2 regions of the Paenibacillus sp. S28 genome follow, and region 2 is predicted to be linked to the other one. Evidence: riboswitches for the same ligand, from Rfam matches in the RefSeq annotation. Region 2 holds a riboswitch; the other holds the start of a gene.
The links. A riboswitch is a leader RNA that binds a small molecule or an ion and turns the genes downstream of it on or off. The one in region 2 is predicted to bind ZMP and ZTP.

Region 1: it holds a riboswitch for ZMP and ZTP, as region 2 does, so the genes downstream of both, IAE55_RS17535 (bifunctional 5,10-methylenetetrahydrofolate dehydrogenase/5,10-methenyltetrahydrofolate cyclohydrolase) here and rpiB (ribose 5-phosphate isomerase B) in region 2, are expected to answer to the same signal.

The regions. Positions count from the first base shown of each region.
Region 1 covers NZ_JACVTM010000006.1:389,473-398,214, forward strand. Annotated here, with positions in the region: gene IAE55_RS17520 (efflux RND transporter periplasmic adaptor subunit) at 1-470, shown strand, start outside; gene IAE55_RS17525 (ABC transporter ATP-binding protein) at 467-1,159, shown strand; gene IAE55_RS17530 (ABC transporter permease) at 1,156-2,388, shown strand; gene IAE55_RS17535 (bifunctional 5,10-methylenetetrahydrofolate dehydrogenase/5,10-methenyltetrahydrofolate cyclohydrolase) at 2,601-3,446, opposite strand; ZMP/ZTP riboswitch at 3,513-3,596, opposite strand; gene IAE55_RS17540 (TetR/AcrR family transcriptional regulator) at 3,658-4,266, opposite strand; gene IAE55_RS17545 (SDR family NAD(P)-dependent oxidoreductase) at 4,541-5,308, shown strand; gene IAE55_RS17550 (hypothetical protein) at 5,514-6,305, shown strand; gene IAE55_RS17555 (VanZ family protein) at 6,353-7,468, opposite strand; gene IAE55_RS17560 (amino acid permease) at 7,718-8,742, shown strand, end outside.
Region 2 covers NZ_JACVTM010000021.1:38,188-46,929, forward strand. Annotated here, with positions in the region: gene IAE55_RS30120 (HemK/PrmC family methyltransferase) at 1-408, shown strand, start outside; gene IAE55_RS30125 (FtsW/RodA/SpoVE family cell cycle protein) at 480-1,718, shown strand; gene IAE55_RS30130 (FtsW/RodA/SpoVE family cell cycle protein) at 1,802-2,998, shown strand; gene spoIIR (stage II sporulation protein R) at 3,313-4,035, shown strand; gene IAE55_RS30140 (L-threonylcarbamoyladenylate synthase) at 4,231-5,313, shown strand; gene IAE55_RS30145 (manganese efflux pump MntP) at 5,400-5,960, shown strand; gene IAE55_RS30150 (low molecular weight protein arginine phosphatase) at 6,000-6,587, shown strand; ZMP/ZTP riboswitch at 6,697-6,778, shown strand; ZMP/ZTP riboswitch at 6,901-6,982, shown strand; gene rpiB (ribose 5-phosphate isomerase B) at 7,130-7,585, shown strand; gene IAE55_RS30160 (TIGR01440 family protein) at 7,607-8,221, shown strand; gene glyA (serine hydroxymethyltransferase) at 8,285-8,742, shown strand, end outside.

The sequences.
Region 1 (8,742 bases), on a different contig from region 2:
TCCCGGTCGGCATTGAAATCACGGCGGGCCAAGATAACGCAGACAAGCTGATTCCGGGTATCAGCGCGACGATTGCCATTATTACCGACGGTAAGAAGGATGTATTGAAAGTTCCTGATGCGGCGATCAAGTCGTTTGGCGGACGGAAAATCGTCATGGTCGACAAAGGCGGCAAAGAGGAGCAGGTGGAAATTACGACCGGCCTTGATGACGGGGCGAATTCCGAAGTGCTGACCGGATTGTCCGAGGGCGACAAGGTAACTATTACGATGACGACGACAAAGACGAGCACCGGAACGAGCCAGGGAACCATGGGCGGCTTTGGCGGCATGGGCGGTATGGGCGGCTTCGGAGGCATGAACGGAGGCGGCGAGATGCGGCAGTTCAACCGTAGCGGCAGGACCGGAAGTACTGGAGGAACCGGCGAGGGCGGTGCACGCAGCGGCGGAATGGGAGGTGGCGGACAGTGATCACCTTTGATCAAGTAAAGAAGGTCTATGCTTCGGGCGAGAATGAGGTCCAGGCGCTGAAGGGCGTCACCCTTCAAATCGATGAGCGCGAGTTTGTCTCCATTATGGGACCGTCTGGTTCAGGAAAATCGACCATGATGAATGTGATCGGCTGTCTGGATAAACCGACTTCCGGCAAGTACATGCTGGATGGCATCGACATCGGCTCAGCATCGGCCAAGCAGCTGTCGGAGGTGCGCAACCGCAAGATCGGTTTTGTCTTTCAAAACTTTAACCTGCTCAAGCGAACCTCTGCCATTGAAAACGTCGAGCTTCCGATGCTGTATGCGGGCAAAAACAAAAAGGAGCGGCGGGAGAAGGCCGAGTACTGCCTTGAGCTGGTCGGCCTGAAAACCCGGATGCACCACAAGCCGAATGAGCTCTCCGGGGGACAGCAGCAGCGGGTGGCTATTGCTCGCGCCTTGAGCAACGACCCCGCCATTATTTTGGCGGACGAGCCGACGGGCAACCTGGATACGGCATCATCCGAGGAAATCATGGGCATATTCCGGAGACTGAACGAAAAGGGGCATACGATCGTCATCGTCACCCACGAACCGGACATCGCCGCCCATACGAAACGGGTTATTTGGTTTCGCGATGGCCTGATCGAGACGGACCGGCTGAATACGGAGCGTGAGCGGGTATGAATGTGGGGGAACTGCTGCGCATATCAATCCGAAGCTTACGGTCCAACATGCTGCGCTCCTTCCTGACGATGCTTGGAATCATCATCGGCGTGGCGACCGTCATTGCCATGATTTCCATCGGTCAGGGAACGAGCAAGCAGGTGACGAGCCAAATCCAGAGCCTGGGTTCCAATCTGATCACGGTTACCGCAGGCTCGGGGTCGTCAACCGGCACAGCGGAAGGAGGCAACCAAGGCGGAAGCACGGGCACGCTGAACATTTCGGACGCTGACCCGATCTCCAAAATCGATACCGTGAAGTACGTCGCGCCGGTCTCGCAGGTGAGCGCGCGGCTGCTGAACGGATCGAACACGGCCTCCGCCACGATCATCGGCTCGACGCCGGGCTATGCCGACATCAAATCGTGGGAGACGGACATCGGTCGTTTCTTTACGGAGGATGAAGTCAATGACCGGGCCAAGGTCGTGGTCCTTGGCGCAACGACGGCGGAAACGCTATTTGGTGAAGCGGGCTTCGATGCGGTCGGCAGCATGATCAAAATCAACAACATCCCGTTTCGGGTCATCGGTGTGCTCAAAGCGAAGGGTTCTTCGGGTACGGTTGACCAGGACGACACCGTCATCGCGCCGATCACGACGATTCAGTCCCGGTTTCAGACCGGGAGCTCCCGGAGCAGTGTCCGGCAAATTTTGGTCGAAGCCAAATCTACCGACGTGATCAACAGCACCATGGCGCTGATCCAGTATACGATGCGTCAAAGCCATAAACTTGGCGGGGCCGACGATGATTTCAGGGTTCAAAGCCAGGAGGATGTCATGTCCTCCGCCGAAAGTGTCACCAAAACGCTGACCCTGTTTCTTGGCGGCGTGGCGGCGATATCCTTGCTGGTCGGCGGAATCGGCATCATGAACATCATGCTGGTGTCCGTTACGGAACGAACGCGGGAGATCGGTATCCGGAAGGCGATCGGGGCCAAGGAAGGGACGATTCTATCGCAGTTTCTGTTTGAATCGGTCACCTTGGCTATCCTGGGCGGTGTGATCGGCGTCATCCTTGGCTTCGGCGGCTCCAAGTTCGTCGGCAAGCTGATGGACGTGACCACCGCGGTGTCGATGAACTCCGTGCTGCTTGCAGTCGGGTTCTCGGCCTGCATCGGCATCGTATTCGGCGTATTCCCGGCACGACAGGCCGCGAAGCTGGATCCGATCGAGGCGCTGCGGTACGAATAGGCCGCCATTTGTGACGGACGGATTTATGTGAATCGGTTACCAGCCGACTCAAGAACATTACATCTTGGGCAGAAAAAAAGGGCATTTCACCGAATGATGTTCGGCGGAATGCCCTCTTACCATTTATGAAGCCGTTACCCGGCGTATTTGTGCTGCCGATACACGGCTTCTTTAAGTGACCTCAGGAAAACCTGGCCATACCGATGGCTGGTTTATCTCAGTTGTTTTTCCGCCGCATCCACCGTGTGCTTCAGCAGCATGGCGATGGTTACCGGTCCGACGCCCGCAGGGACGGGTGTAATGGCGCTCGCTTTTTCCAGACATGCCTCATAATCAACGTCCCCGACATTGCCTTCATTGTAGCCTGCGTCTAGAATGACGGCGCCGTCCTGAATCCAGTCTCCCTGAATGAATTTCGGTTTCCCTACTGCGGCAACAACGATTTCTGCCTGGGACACGATATCACCAAGGCCTTTCGTTCTCGAATGGCAGATCGTGACCGTGGCATTGCGGTTCAGCAGCATCAGCGAGACGGGCTTGCCGAGAATCGGGCTGCGGCCGACAACAACAGCGTGCTTGCCTTCTACAGGAATCCGGTAGTAATCCAGGATAGCGATGATGGCCGCCGGGGTACAGGAAGGATATGCGGCAAAGCCGAAAGCATTCTGCGCAAATCCCAGCGTGGTGACGCCGTCGACGTCTTTTTCAATGGCGATCGCGTCGAATGCGGCTCTTTCATCAATCTGATGGGGAACCGGATGCTGCAGCAGAATTCCGTGAACGTTCGGGTCGGCGTTAAGCTTTTGGATTTCCCGGATAAGCTCCTCGGTCGTCGTCCCCGCATCCAGTGTGATTTTTAACGATTCCATCCCGAGCCGTCTGCAGGCATTGCCTTTCATGCGCACGTATGTGGCCGATGCCGGGTCGTCGCCTACCAAAATGGTCGCCAGGCAGGGGGTAATCCCCTGCTCGGACAGCCTTTTCACCCTGCTAGCCAAGCCGTCCTTAATGTCCTGCGCCACGCGCGCTCCGTCCAAAATCAGCGTTTGTTCTGTCATTGTCTACATCTCCTTTAAATCATGGTAAGGTCCAGAAAACATAAAGAGGCAAGGGGAAATTCCCCTTACCTCTGCCCAGGCGTACGGCTGTTTATATCCATGTGCTCCCTCATGGTTCATCCCATGTTTCCGCCAGTCGCACACAGTCCATCTATGTAGAATGATACCTTATTGTGCTTACGGGCACAATGGGGAGTTTTGAGAATGATGCTTATGTGCCGCCGTTTCTTTTAAACACGATGTAATCCATTTTTGTCTCAACCAGCACCATCAGCTGCTGCGCCATATAAGACGCCGTGTATTTAAAATCAACCTCTGCCCAGTGCATAATGACCCCCACCGTGGCCGACATCCGGTAGCTCAGCATGATTTCGTAGTCGATCGGCGGCTCGGTCGGTTCCATTTCGATATGCATGTCCTTCCGCATCGACTCCCTGAGCCTGTCGTACATGTCCATCGCCAGCTTTCCGCGTTCGACTCGCGATAAGGCCAGGAACACATCTTTATGCTGTTCGATATGCTCAAACAAGCGCAGTCCCGAGGGGTAGGTCATCGAGGCTTCAATTCGCTCAAGGCCCTCATACGGCTTGACGAGCAGTTCGGCGATGCCCTGCAGAAACTCGTCGTGGATTTCCTTGAGCAGGTCTTCCTTGCTGACGAAATGCTTGTAAAAGGTGCCCCGGTTATAGTCTGCGCGGGCTGCGATGTCCATAATAGTCACCGAATCGAAGCCTTTATCGAGAATTAAGGAAACGAGTGCGGATTTGAGCGCCTGCCGGGTTCTTCTGGCTCTGCGGTCAAGAACTTGTTCGTCTGTCAAATGCAATCTGCCTCCAGCTTGTCGTTTCTCCTATTATAACGCAAGTTGGGCTGCCGCCAAAACGAAGATAATCATCAACAAAAAGAAGGTAAATGTTCAAGATTGTCATGGTTCTGTGACATACGGCGGCAATCTGTTGGATAGATGACGTTATTTTGAAATATGATTATTGTGTGAACAATTAATAAGGGTGTAACCTATACATGTAGCAGACATGAGCTATAAAGCCCATAAATCATTTTATAAACTTTGTTGAAAAGGAAGCGATTCAGTCATGAGTCAGACACAAACGAAAACTGCAGTCATTACCGGCGCGGCCGGCGGAATCGGGAAAGAGCTGGCACGGCGTTTGGCCGAGCGCAAGCTGAACCTCGTTCTGGTCGATTTGAAGGAAGATGCGGTCAAGAGCGTCGTTGAGGAGCTTGGCCTGAACGATACCAATTCACTGGCGGTCGCTGCCGACGTATCCAAAGAGCAGGACGTGCAGAACTATGTGAACCGTGCTGTTGAAAAATTCGGCACCATCGATTACTTTGCGAACAATGCAGGGATTGAGGGTCCTACCGGGCTGATCGAAGAGCAATCCGTGGAAGCGCTTGATCTGGTGTATAACGTCAACGTCCGCGGGGTGTTCCTGGGATTGCATTATGTTATTCCAGTTATGAAAAAGCAGAATTCCGGCGCAATCTTGAACACATCTTCGCTTGCAGGCCTGATGGGTGCGCCAGGAGTGGCCCCATACATTATGTCCAAGCATGCCGTGATCGGCTTGACGCGCGTTGCTGCCAACGAGCTGGCTTCGCTGGGCATCCGGGTTAACGCGGTTCTGCCTGGAACGATTAACACCCGGATGATGCGGCAGATCGAAGCGAACTCCGGCAATGCGGAAGCGTACAAAGCCGCCAATGAATCGGCAACACCGATGGGCCGTTACGGCGAGCCGCAGGAAGTAGCGGCGGTAATGAACTTCCTCCTCTCCGATGAAGCTTCATTCGTTACGGGTTCCCTGTACACTGTAGACGGCGGGATGGTCGGTCAGTAATCACGGCAACCGTATTCGTCCCAAAAAAAGAGGAACGAATGTTCTGGGAATTTATTGACAATCGAGAGAAATAACGATATATTGAGTTCAACATAGTTAATGGAAGCGGGAGAAGCACCCTGCAGGAAAGGCGTCATGCCTTACTTGCGGGGTGCTTTTTTTGTCCATTCATTATGAATTTTGATGATTTGGGGGAGAGATGAAGATGACGTATGTAAAAGTTTTATGGAAAAACAGCTTGGTGACGGTTTTATGCTGTACGGTCGCGTTGTTCATGCTGGGTCCGGCTAAGGCGGACGCGGCATCGGACAGTGCTTGGGACGCCGCTTTGCAGAGTATTGGTGTGCTTCATGACAGCTATAAGGCGCTGGAAGAGGCCAACAAGCTGAAGAAGCAGCAGATTCAAGTGCTCCGGAAACAGAATGATGACCGGTTAAAGTCTGTCAATGCGAAGGTGCAGGGGATCGACAAAGCTAAGATCGACAAGCTGAAATCCGAAGCCGATCAGGCCCAGAAGAAATATCAGCCGCTGCTTAATGAATATACAGACCTTGGGAAGAAGGCGGCGGATGCGAGAAAACGTAAGGACCAGAAGGCCGCGCTTCAGTACGATCTGAAGCGCAACCAGATCAAGGCCTCGGCCAGTGCTGCCCGTGCTGAAATCAAGAGCCGTAAGGATGCGCTCGCTGCCGCCAAGAAGGAAGCTTCGGCCAAAGCCAAGGCGGTGAAGGATACGTTGGCGCAGGTCCAAACGTTAAAGAAGCAGGTGACTGCCGAGAATAAGAAGATTACGGCAGCGAACAGCACCCGGAGCGCGTCGGACAAGCGGTATAAAGCGGCAGTCAAGCTCGGGAACGCGATCACAGCCACGGCTGAGCTGACCGTGATGTATAAGGAGCTTGGTAAAATCAGCGCCTCCCTCAATCAAATTTACCAATGGGAGAAGCAGATCGATTCCGTCATCCGGACAGCGGAAACGAAACTCCCCAAGTCTTGAAGGACAAGCGTGATATGTTCTTGAGAAGTACGTTTTTCTAAGGGGAACTACTCCTTTTTCTCCGGTTCGGGTGCTGCGGCCGGCTGCCATAGGATAACATGCCGGGTTTTGCTCCATTTTTCATAGAACAGCTGCGGCTCCTTCTTGAATACGCAGATGACGACATGAATAAAGAAGATGGTATTCATGGCAAACACAATAAGTCCCAGGATCATGCGAAGGATCGGCGGAACGGTGTCAAGGGAGCCGGCCAGAACCCGGTTGGCTCCAAAAAACAGCCAGTAGAGAATTCCATATCGAACCACAAGCGATTTAAGGGAGATTCGCTCCCCTCCATCGGCAAGACGGATACGGACAAGCCATTTGCCGGGAGTCAGACCTCCAGTCAGCCAAGGTACCAGCATGAAATACAGTCCTGTCGCAACCCAGAAGGAAGCCGGTACATGCAGGATATGCAGAATGCCAAGCAGGATCGCCCAGACGATCCCGTCCGCCATAAAGGCGATTCCCCGCCGCGTATAGGTTACCCGTTTGGCGGCCCGGTCGATATTGGCATCCAAATGCTCAATGCGGGGAAGAAGGCCGGATAACCATTCGGCTGCCAAGAATCCAAGCAAACCGCCGAGCGTGTTAGTGATCAGGTCATCTACGTCGAATACCCGGTACGGGTGATCGTACAGCCCGAATATTCCGCTGAGCTGGGTCGTCTCAAACAACAGCGACAGCAAAAACGACAGCAGAATGGAAAGTTTCCATCCCGTCCGGAAATAATAACGGAGGATCATACCGAACGGAACGGTAAGAAACACGTTGAATACCACTTGAAGGAAGGCGCGTTCCGTAAGCAGCCGCAGGTACGTCGAGGGCTGCGAGGACACGACGGACGTTTCTTTCAGGATGTCGTGAATGAAATTCAGCGGCACCAGCTGAAGCGCCCCTCCGGCCATGGCCGGATTGTGCCGGGAAGCCGGCAGCGGAAGGATGATCAGAAACAGCGCGTTGAGCAGGTACAGCAGGAACAGGTACAGCACAAACGCCCTGATTTTATGGATATAACCGTGTCTGCGGTACTGCACGACCAAGAAGGGAAGGGTAAAAAATAGCGCCGCAAAGGGAAAAGACAGAAATGCATATGAGATTGGAAATACATACGAATGAAACACGACTAAACTGCACCGCCTTAATTTCTTTATGTTTTCTTTTTGGCCTTGCCATCGGCTGAATGTACATCATAGCACAAGTATGATCGGTTTCTGGTTAAATTTTGTTTAAAAATTATAAAGAAACGTGAAGCAAATGCAGAAAATTCGGCTAAATTTCTATCAGGTTGCTTAAGCAAAATGTTATACTTGAACTTATGGTTTTTGTACTAATACAACCTAATACAACAAGATTCAGCAGGAGGATATTTGATGTCACAACCAGATGGGGTTTCATTGCAGAAAAAATTAAAACCAAGGCACATCAGCTTGATGGCCATGGGCGGAGTCATCGGCACCGGTATCTTCAAAGGCAGTGCCGAAACGATCGGTCTTGCCGGACCGGGCGTCATTATCTCTTACGTCTTCGCCGGGCTGCTGCTGCTCGTCGTCATGGGAGCCATGGCGGAAATGGCTACGGTTTACCCGGGTAAAAATATGAAGGACTTCGTCCGAGAGGCCTTTGGCGAGAGAGTGTCCTTTATTATGGGGTGGATGTACTGCTTCCTGTGGCTATCCGTGTGCGTCATTGAAATTATAGCGGCCGGCAGCTTTTTGCAGTATTGGTTTCCCGGGGTACCGTTATGGTTGCTTAGTCTAGCCAGCGCGGCCTTCATTATTCTGATTAATCTGATGAGCGTGGGAAGCTTCGGCGAGTTCGAATTTTGGCTGGCGGGGATCAAAATCGCCATGATTATCGTCTTTATCGTTTTAGGGGCATGCTTGATCTTCGGGATCATTCCGAGCAGCAATACGCCGTATCTGCATAACTACTCGGCGGCCGGAGGATTTCTGCCCAACGGATGGACGTCCATTTTTTCCGCTTTGCTTGTGGTCATGTTTTCCTACGGGGGTTCGGAACTGATCGGTTTGACATTGACGGAAACGGAAAACAGCGAAAAGGTGCTGCCCAAAGTGGTACGCAATTTTATTTTGCGGATCATATTATTTTTCACGCTGCCGATCCTCGTGATATGCGGGCTGATTCCCTGGAACCAGCTCGGCCCCGAGTCGAGTCCGTTTGTCCAGGTACTGACTGCGACCGGCTTGTCCGGGGCGGCGGATCTCATGAATTTTATTCTGGTTACGGCGGTGCTGTCCGCAGCCAACTCGGGAATTTATGGAGCTTCACGCATGCTCCACTCCATGGCTGCTGCCGGTGAAGCATCGCCGGCTCTTGCCCGCACGAACCGGAGGGGTATCCCGGTAAATACGCTGTTATTGTGTGCTGTGATCTT
Region 2 (8,742 bases):
GCGGACGCGCTGCGGGTCGCCGCGCGCAACGCCGAAGCCAACGGCGCCCAGGTTACCTTCGAAGAAGGCAACCTGCTGGAGCCGTTTGCGGGCCGGCGGGTCGACATCCTGGTGTCGAACCCGCCGTACATTCCTGCGGCCGATATTCCCGGCCTGCAGCCCGAGGTGCGCGACCATGAGCCGCGCACGGCGCTGGACGGCGGAGCGGACGGGCTCGCGCCTTACCGCATCATGATGCAGCAGCTGCCGCTGCTGCAGGAGCCGCCCCGGCTCATCGGATTCGAGCTGGGCATCGGCCAGGCGGGCGAGGTCGCAGACCTGCTCCGCCAGGCGGGCCATTGGGATGAGATTATGATCATCCCGGACCTCGCCGGCATTGACCGCCACGTTCTCGGCGTCCGCCGGTGATCCCATAATTTTCTTTTTGACCCAATTTCCTCTACAATGGAACTACCTATGTTTTCCCTGGAGGAAAGGATATGCTGCGCAAACTGAAACAATTGGATTTCGCCGTCATACTGGTGCTGCTCTGCCTGATGGCATTCAGTCTGACTTCCATATACAGTGTCACCGCCGGCCGGCCCAAAACCGATCATTATTCGGTGCGGATGGCAGTCTATTACGTCATCGGCTTTGCAGGGTTTCTGGCGACTTCGCTCGTCAATTATAAGCTGCTGATCAAATATGCACTGTACGTGTATATCTTCGGCCTGATGCTGCTCTTATTCGTCCTGTTTGCCGGTAACGAATACTACGGTGCCCGCGGCTGGCTCACCCTTCCCGGGGGACTCAGCCTGCAGCCGGCCGAGCTGTTCAAGCTGTTCCTGGTCATTTTTCTGTCCAGCCTGCTGCTGAGGAAAAATCGAGACCGGTCCCGCGGCCTGTACTTTTGGCGGGATGTCGTGCCGATGGGGCTCCTCACCTTTGTTCCGCTTATGCTGGTGATGGCGCAAAACGACCTTGGGAACGCGCTCTGCTATCTCCTCATTCTGGTAGGGCTCCTGTGGATCGGCGGCATCCGGTATGTTCATGCGCTGATCGGTTTCGCCGTGGCCTTTGCCGCCATCTTCGGCGGAATTCAGGCGTACATTCATTATCATGACGAGGCGGCGAAGTTGTTCAAGTCCATTGGCCGCGAGCATTGGATCGCGCGTTTTGACCCTTGGCTCGTTCCGGACAAAGCTTCCCGTGACGACAGCTGGCAGACCTACAACGCCAAGCTTGCGATCGGGTCGGGCGGCCTGGACGGCAAGGGCTACATGCAGGGGACGACGATCCAGTCCGACGGCCGGGTTCCGCTGGCTTTTGCCGACTCGATCTTCGTCCAGATTGCCGAGGAGTACGGGTTTATCGGCTCGTCGGCGCTGCTGCTGCTGTATTTTATTCTGATCCACCGCATGATTCTGATTGCCGCGGACTGCCGCGACCGGGCGGGGCCATACCTGATTACAGGCATTATTACGATGTTCATTTACCAGATTTTTGTCAACATCGGCGCCTTTATCGGTCTGATGCCGCTGACCGGCATTACGCTGCCTTTTATCAGTTATGGCGGCACCTCACTGGTGATCAACATGGTCAGCATCGGGGTGGTGATGAGCGTCCGGATTCACGGGCAGGAGGAAGAGGAGCTGCTCCCGCTGCAGAACGAACCGGCTCCGGCCACAGGGACGGGCAAAATTCTGCGCCTCATCCGGGATGGATTTAACAGGAATTGAATATGGCATGGCTGTTCTATTACAATAGACAGGTACGCATCAGGGGCAACGAGGAGCGGAAGGCTCCGCACAGGAGGATAGCCATGCTTCAAAAGCTGAAAAAAGTGGATTATGTCGTCGTTTTTATTCTTTTGATTTTCATGGGCATCAGCATCATGTCCATTTACAGTGTCACACAGGGGACGAAGTTTGCCGGTTCCCATATCAAAATGATCGAGTTTTACGTGCTTGCCTTCATCGCATTTTTCGGGCTGGTTATCTTCGATTACAAGCTGCTTGTCAAATATGCGCTTTATCTGTATTTGTTCGGGTTGGCCCTGCTCGTGGCGGTTAACTTCATCGGGACCGACGTCAACGGCGCCCAGGGCTGGATCAAGATGGGAAGCTTCAGTTTGCAGCCTGCGGAGTTGTTCAAGCTCATCCTGATTATTTTTCTGACATATATCATTATGCGCAAAAATAAATCGAGGCTCTCGTTCTGGCATGACGTGGTCCCGATCGGACTGCTGACGTTCGTGCCGTTTGCGCTCGTTATGATCCAGAATGACCTCGGGAACGCGCTCAGCTACGTTCTGATTTTGCTCGGACTGCTCTGGATCGGCAACATCAAGTTTTGGCATGCGCTGATTGCGCTGGTGATTTTGGCGGCTGTCGCCGTCGGGGGTATTCTTTCGTATATTCATTTTCACGACAATATCGAGAAGTTTATGAAAGACATCAAACGGGAGCACTGGACCGAGCGGCTCGACCCGTGGCTGGTGCCGGATAAGGCGACGGCCAAGGCGTCCTACCATACGAAAAACGCCAAGCTGGCGATCGCCTCCGGCGGCATGATGGGTGAAGGGTATATGAAAGGGTCCTCGGTTCAATCCGGGCGCGTGCCGTATACTTATTCGGACTCTATTTTCGTGGAAATCGCCGAGGAGTTCGGCTTTGTCGGTTCATCGGTTGTGCTGCTGCTGTATTTTATCCTGATCCACCGGATGATTCTGATCTGTCTCGAGTGCCGGGACCGGGCAGGGCCAATTCTGATCGTGGGCATTATCGCAATGATGCTCTATCAGATCTTCGAAAATATCGGTGCCTTTATCGGCCTGATGCCGCTGACCGGGATTACGCTGCCGTTTATCAGTTACGGCGGAACCTCGCTGCTGATCAATATGGCAAGCATCGGAATCGTCATGAGCGTGCGCGTTCATGGGGAGGAAGTGGACGACGAGATGCTGACCCCGGCTAAGGGGACTGCTGCTCAAGGCGGACAGGCGAAAGCCGGCATGTGAAGCTGATGATTTACAAGAAACGACCGTTTTCGACAAGTCCTCGGGCTTGGGAAGGCGGTCTTTTTTTGTGGGTAAGAAGCTCGTAGAAAATACTAGATAAGATGAATTCGAGTTTTTCTTTTCATTCCTTGTTTCCAAGGGGAATATCCGTGTCAAAGGTGTGATTTCTTTAATTCAATCTAAATAGATTGCTAGGTTTAGACTCTACCATTCCCGGACATACTGAGAACTATCATAGATTTGTTCTGATAGAGAGGGGCCCGGGGAAAATGGAAAAGACGATGAAGCAGGGGAAATATAGAGGACAAGACTGGCTGCGCGACTTGGTGAAGGATACCGCCATTATTTTTTGTATTTTGTTTATGATCGCCATGATGTGGGAGAGCCAAAAGACCGACGCGGCCGTGGCCGGCGGGCCGATTCCGCAGGAATCCATCCGCCTGCGCATCCTGGCCAATTCCGATAATCCGGATGACCAGCTGGTCAAACGCGAGATTCGTGATGCCGTGGTAGCGGAGATGAACGGCTGGGTACAGGAGCTTGAGGACCCGCAAAGCCTGGATCAGGCGAGAACGACGATCCGGGAGCATTTGCCGGAACTGAACGATCTGGTGGGCCGTGAGCTGGAGAAGAGAGGTATTCATTACGATTACAATGTTGAACTGGGCATCGTGCCGTTCCCGACCAAACTGTACGGCGGTACGGTCTATCCGGCCGGGAACTACGAAGCGCTCCGGATCACGCTGGGGGCAGGCAACGGTCAAAATTGGTGGTGCGTGCTGTTCCCTCCGCTCTGCTTCATCGATGCGGCCAGCGGGGATGCGGCGGCTCAGCCCGCAGATACCAAGGCTCAGTCTGCGGATGCCAAGGGTGACGCTAAGGGTGCCGTGACCACTGCATCGGCCAAGGTGACGGATACTGCAGCCGCTCAAGCTTCCGGGAAAGCAGCTGCTGATGCTTCCCAGCCGGAAGTTCGCTTCTTCCTGGTAGACATGCTCTCCGGGCTGTGGTCCTGGCTGACGGGGCTGTTCGCTTAGGAACTACGGCCATCCTGTCCAGGAGCATGCGTCATGGAGATTTTGCAGATGTGCTATAATAAAACATACCAATTTCGATGACAGGAATGAACAGCGATGAAAGGTTTGAACCAAGGGCAGGATGGAGGGAACGCTCTTTCCGCCCATGATGTAAATAAGAGCCATGCCACACCGGTATGGGATGTGACTGTATTGATGGGACGCAGCACCGCTGCCGCAGAAGCGGAGAGGGAAGCGGTGTCCCGTGCAGAGCGGTCGATCGGCCGGGCAGCCGCCATTCTACGGGATGGCGGTACCGTTGCTTTTCCGACAGAAACCGTCTACGGCCTTGGGGCGGATGCCCGGAATACGGAGGCTGTCGAGGCGATTTTCAAGGCCAAGGGCCGGCCGTCCGACAATCCGCTCATCGTCCACATTGCGGATGCAAGCCAATTGGATGGGCTCGTGACGGAGGTCAGCGATACGGCGCGGCGGCTGATGGCGGCCTTTTGGCCCGGTCCGCTGACGCTGGTGCTGCCGCTTCGGCCGGGCGTGCTGTCCCCGCGGGTAACGGCGGGGCTGACGACGGTCGGTATCCGGATGCCGGACCATCCGATCGCACTGAAGCTGATCGGTGAGTCCGGCTGTCCGGTGGCGGCGCCGAGCGCCAACCGCTCGGGACGACCGAGCCCGACGCTCGCGGGCCATGTCGAGGAAGATTTGAGCGGGCTGATCGACGGTATTCTGGACGGAGGGCCGACTGGGGTCGGCCTTGAATCCACCGTCGTGCAGGTCCAGGAAGACGGCAGCGTCACCGTTCTCCGGCCCGGCGGCATTACGAGCGAGCAGCTAGCCGCCGCTTCCGGGACGGCGGTGACGACCGATCCGGGAATCGAACGCTCTCCGGATGAAGAGGAGATTGTCGCTCCGAAATCGCCCGGCATGAAATATACGCACTACGCTCCCAAGGGTGCGCTCACCATTGTGCAGGGCGGCACGCCGGAGCAGGTATCCGGCTGGATCAATGAGCAGCTGAAGGCAGCGGCGGGACGCGGGGAGAGAACAGGCGTGATGGCTTTTGAGGAGCACATCGGCCGCTACGCCGCGGATTGCGTGCAGTCCCTCGGCAGTCTTGCCGGACTGGAAGCGGCCGCCCACCGGCTGTACGCCGCTCTTCGCCGCATGGATGAAGAAGGCGTGACGTTTATTTTATCGGAAGCCTGCCCGGAAGAGGGTCTGGGCGCTGCCATCATGAACCGGCTCCGCAAGGCCGCCGGCCAGCGGGTTGTGCGCTTGTGACCTCTCGCCGCACCTTTTAAGAGACATCATTTACCTCTTGTCCGCATATGGTTGTACAAGAACCTAACGGACATGGGGGAATAGGGATGTTGGAGACTTCTGCCGGTTTAGGGCAGCTGATGACAATCATGATAATGGCCGTCGCATTAGGACTGGATGCGTTCTCTCTGGGCGTAGGAATCGGCATGAAAGGAATCCGGCTGCTGCATATTCTCAAGATCAGCTTGCTGATCGGCCTTTTCCACGTGTTGATGCCGCTGCTGGGCATGTTTATGGGATATTACGTCAGTTCGCTGCTCGGACAAGTTGCCGCCCTGGTTGCCGGCGGGCTGCTTGTGCTGCTGGGCGGACACATGGTCCTGAATTCCTTCAAAACAAGCGAAACGCGAATGGTGGATCACCGCTCCTTGCTGGGGATGCTTCTGTTCTCGCTCAGCGTCAGCATTGACTCCTTTTCGGTAGGCGTATCCCTGGGGATGTTTGAGAGCAACCGGATTCTGACCGTGATGGCTTTCGGGATCTGCGGGGGCGCGATGGCCGTGCTTGGACTCCTGCTCGGCAGGAGGGTAAGCCGGAATCTCGGCGAATACGGGGAGGCCCTTGGCGGCGCGATTTTGCTGGCATTTGGCCTCGCCTTTATCTTTTGATACAATATCGGCAAAGACACTTCGGGAGGTGCTAGAGACGTGAAGCATATTTTGTTTGTCTGTACGGGAAACACGTGCCGCAGCCCGATGGCCGAAGCTCTGCTTCGCAAGCTGGCCAAGGAGCGCAGCGTTCCGCTCGAAGTCCGTTCGGCCGGCGTGGCCGCCCTTGAAGGGACACCGATCTCACGTCATGCGGAAGCGGTGCTGCGGGACCACGAGATCGATGAGCATTTGACCGCCAAGCCGCTCAGGGCCGACACGGTGAATTGGGCGGATTTGATTTTGACACTGACCCAGGGGCATAAGCAGCATGTGATCCGGAGCTTTCCGCTCGCGGCTGACAAAATTTATACCCTGAAGGAATACACCGAAGATGACGAGAACGTGATCAAGGACCTGCAGGAGCTCGATAGCCTGTACGCCACTTGGGAAATGAAGCGGGCGCTCGGGCAGCAGCTGGAGGACGAGGAACGGGAGCGGCTGATCGAGATCCAGCAGCGGATCCCGAGCTTTGATATTTCGGACCCGTTCGGCGGGTCCCGCGACGATTACGATGTAACCGCCGCAGAAATCCGCGCCGCCATCGAGCGGCTGCTGGATAAGCTGGAGGCGTTCCGTACATTTTAAGAAAGAAGCTTAAATTGGCACTTGGGCGGGAGCCTAAGCCTGAAAAAATGGAGTAAATTTGCAGATTGATTTTCATCGCGTCATGCTTTATGATGAAGTTGAAAAACATCGGTTCCGGTGTAACTGGCGACAATGTGGATCCAACCACGATGGAGCACCGGAATATACGGCCGGTCGCCTGGGCAAAAGAGCAATTCTGCTTAAGAAAGAAGCTTAAATTGGCACTTGGGCGGGAGCCTAAGCCTGAAAAAATGGAGTAAATTTGCAGATTGATTTTCATCGCGTCATGCTTTATGATGAAGGTGAAAAACATCGGTTCCGGTGTAACTGGCGACAATGTGGATCCAACCACGATGGAGCACCGGAATATACGGCCGGTCGCCTGGGCAAAAGAGCAATTCTGCGGAATGATCCGCGGACTGCTCTTTTTTTCGTCTAGTGGCTGCAAATGAGTTATAATGGTACAAGAAGTCACGGGAATACCGGGGAGCGCTAGATTCGTTTCTCTGTATTGCGCGAAATTTTAGGAGGTTTTTCGAAAGATGAAAATTGCTGTTGGAACAGATCATGCGGGTATACGTTTGAAAGAAGACATCATTGCCGTGATCGAAGGGATGGGGCATCAAGTTGCGGATGTGGGATGCGGATGCACGGATTCCGTGGACTATCCCGACTATGCTCTCCCTGTGTGCGATCTGGTTACCAAAGGCGAGGCCGACCGGGGAATCCTGATCTGTGGAACAGGCATCGGCATGAGCATCGCGGCGAACAAGGTTCCGGGCATCCGGTGCGCCTTGGTCCACGATGTGTTCTCGGCGATTGCCACCAGGGAGCATAACGATTCCAACGTGCTGGCGATGGGCGAACGCGTCATCGGTCCAGGTCTGGCCCAGGAAATCGTCAAGGCTTGGCTGGGCACGGAGTTCAGCGGCGGCGAGCGTCATGTCGGGCGCGTGAACAAGATTAAAGCGATTGAAGAGCGGTATCTGCACAATTAGGGAGGTTTTCTCATGGAAAGCATGTCAGGAGGCAGTCCATTGGAAGTTTCGCTGGGAGAACAGGTATCCCAAATCCTTCATGAGCTGGTGGAAGCCGCAGGGCTTGGCCCTGGTAAGGTACTGGTTGTCGGAACGAGCACCAGTGAAGTGGCCGGGAAACGCATCGGCACTTCGGGGGCGCTCGGGGTTGCTGAGGAGCTGCTGCAGGCGATCGGCGAGGTCCGGGCCAAGTTCGGCTTCGACACGGTGTTTCAGTGCTGCGAGCATTTGAACCGGGCGCTTGTGATGGAGCGTTCCGTACTGGAGCGCCTTCGCTTAACCGAGGTCGCCGCCGTTCCTGTTCCGAAAGCGGGCGGCTCTATGGCTGCCGCTGCTTACCGTTCCATGAAGGAGCCTTGTCTGGCCGAAGCGATTGAAGCTCATGCGGGCATCGACATCGGCGAGACGATGATCGGCATGCATCTGCGGCGTGTGGCGGTGCCTTTCCGCCCGACCCTGCGCTATGTGGGGCATGCGCGCGTGAATGCGGCCTACACGCGGCCCAAGCTGATCGGCGGCGAACGGGCGGTGTACCGTCTGGATGAAGAAGCCGGCAGAGCCGACCGTGACGGCGGCAGTTCAGATCTTTGCGATTAACATGAGCGGATGATTAAAAGTGAACATTTTATTTTGAATTCCAATAAGGGAGGAACTATTAACATGGATCAATTGCGTAAGAAGGACCCGGCTGTACTCGAGGCCATGAATTTGGAACTGAAGCGTCAGCGTGCAAACATCGAGCTGATCGCATCGGAGAATATTGTCAGTGAAGCGGTTATGGAAGCCATGGGCTCTGTCCTCACGAACAAATACGCCGAAGGATATCCGGGCAAGCGGTACTACGGCGGCTGCGAGCGCGTCGATATCGTTGAAGATATTGCCCGTGACCGTGCGAAAGAACTGTTCGGAGCCGAGCATGCCAACGTGCAGCCGCACTCCGGTGCCCAAGCCAACATGGCCGTATACCTGGCAGCACTGAAACCCGGGGATACCGTGCTCGGGATGAATCTTGCCCATGGCGGACACCTGACGCACGGAAGCCCGGTGAACGCTTCCGGTCTGCTGTACAACTTCGTCGCTTACGGGGTCCAGGAAGATACGTTCCTCATTGATTATGA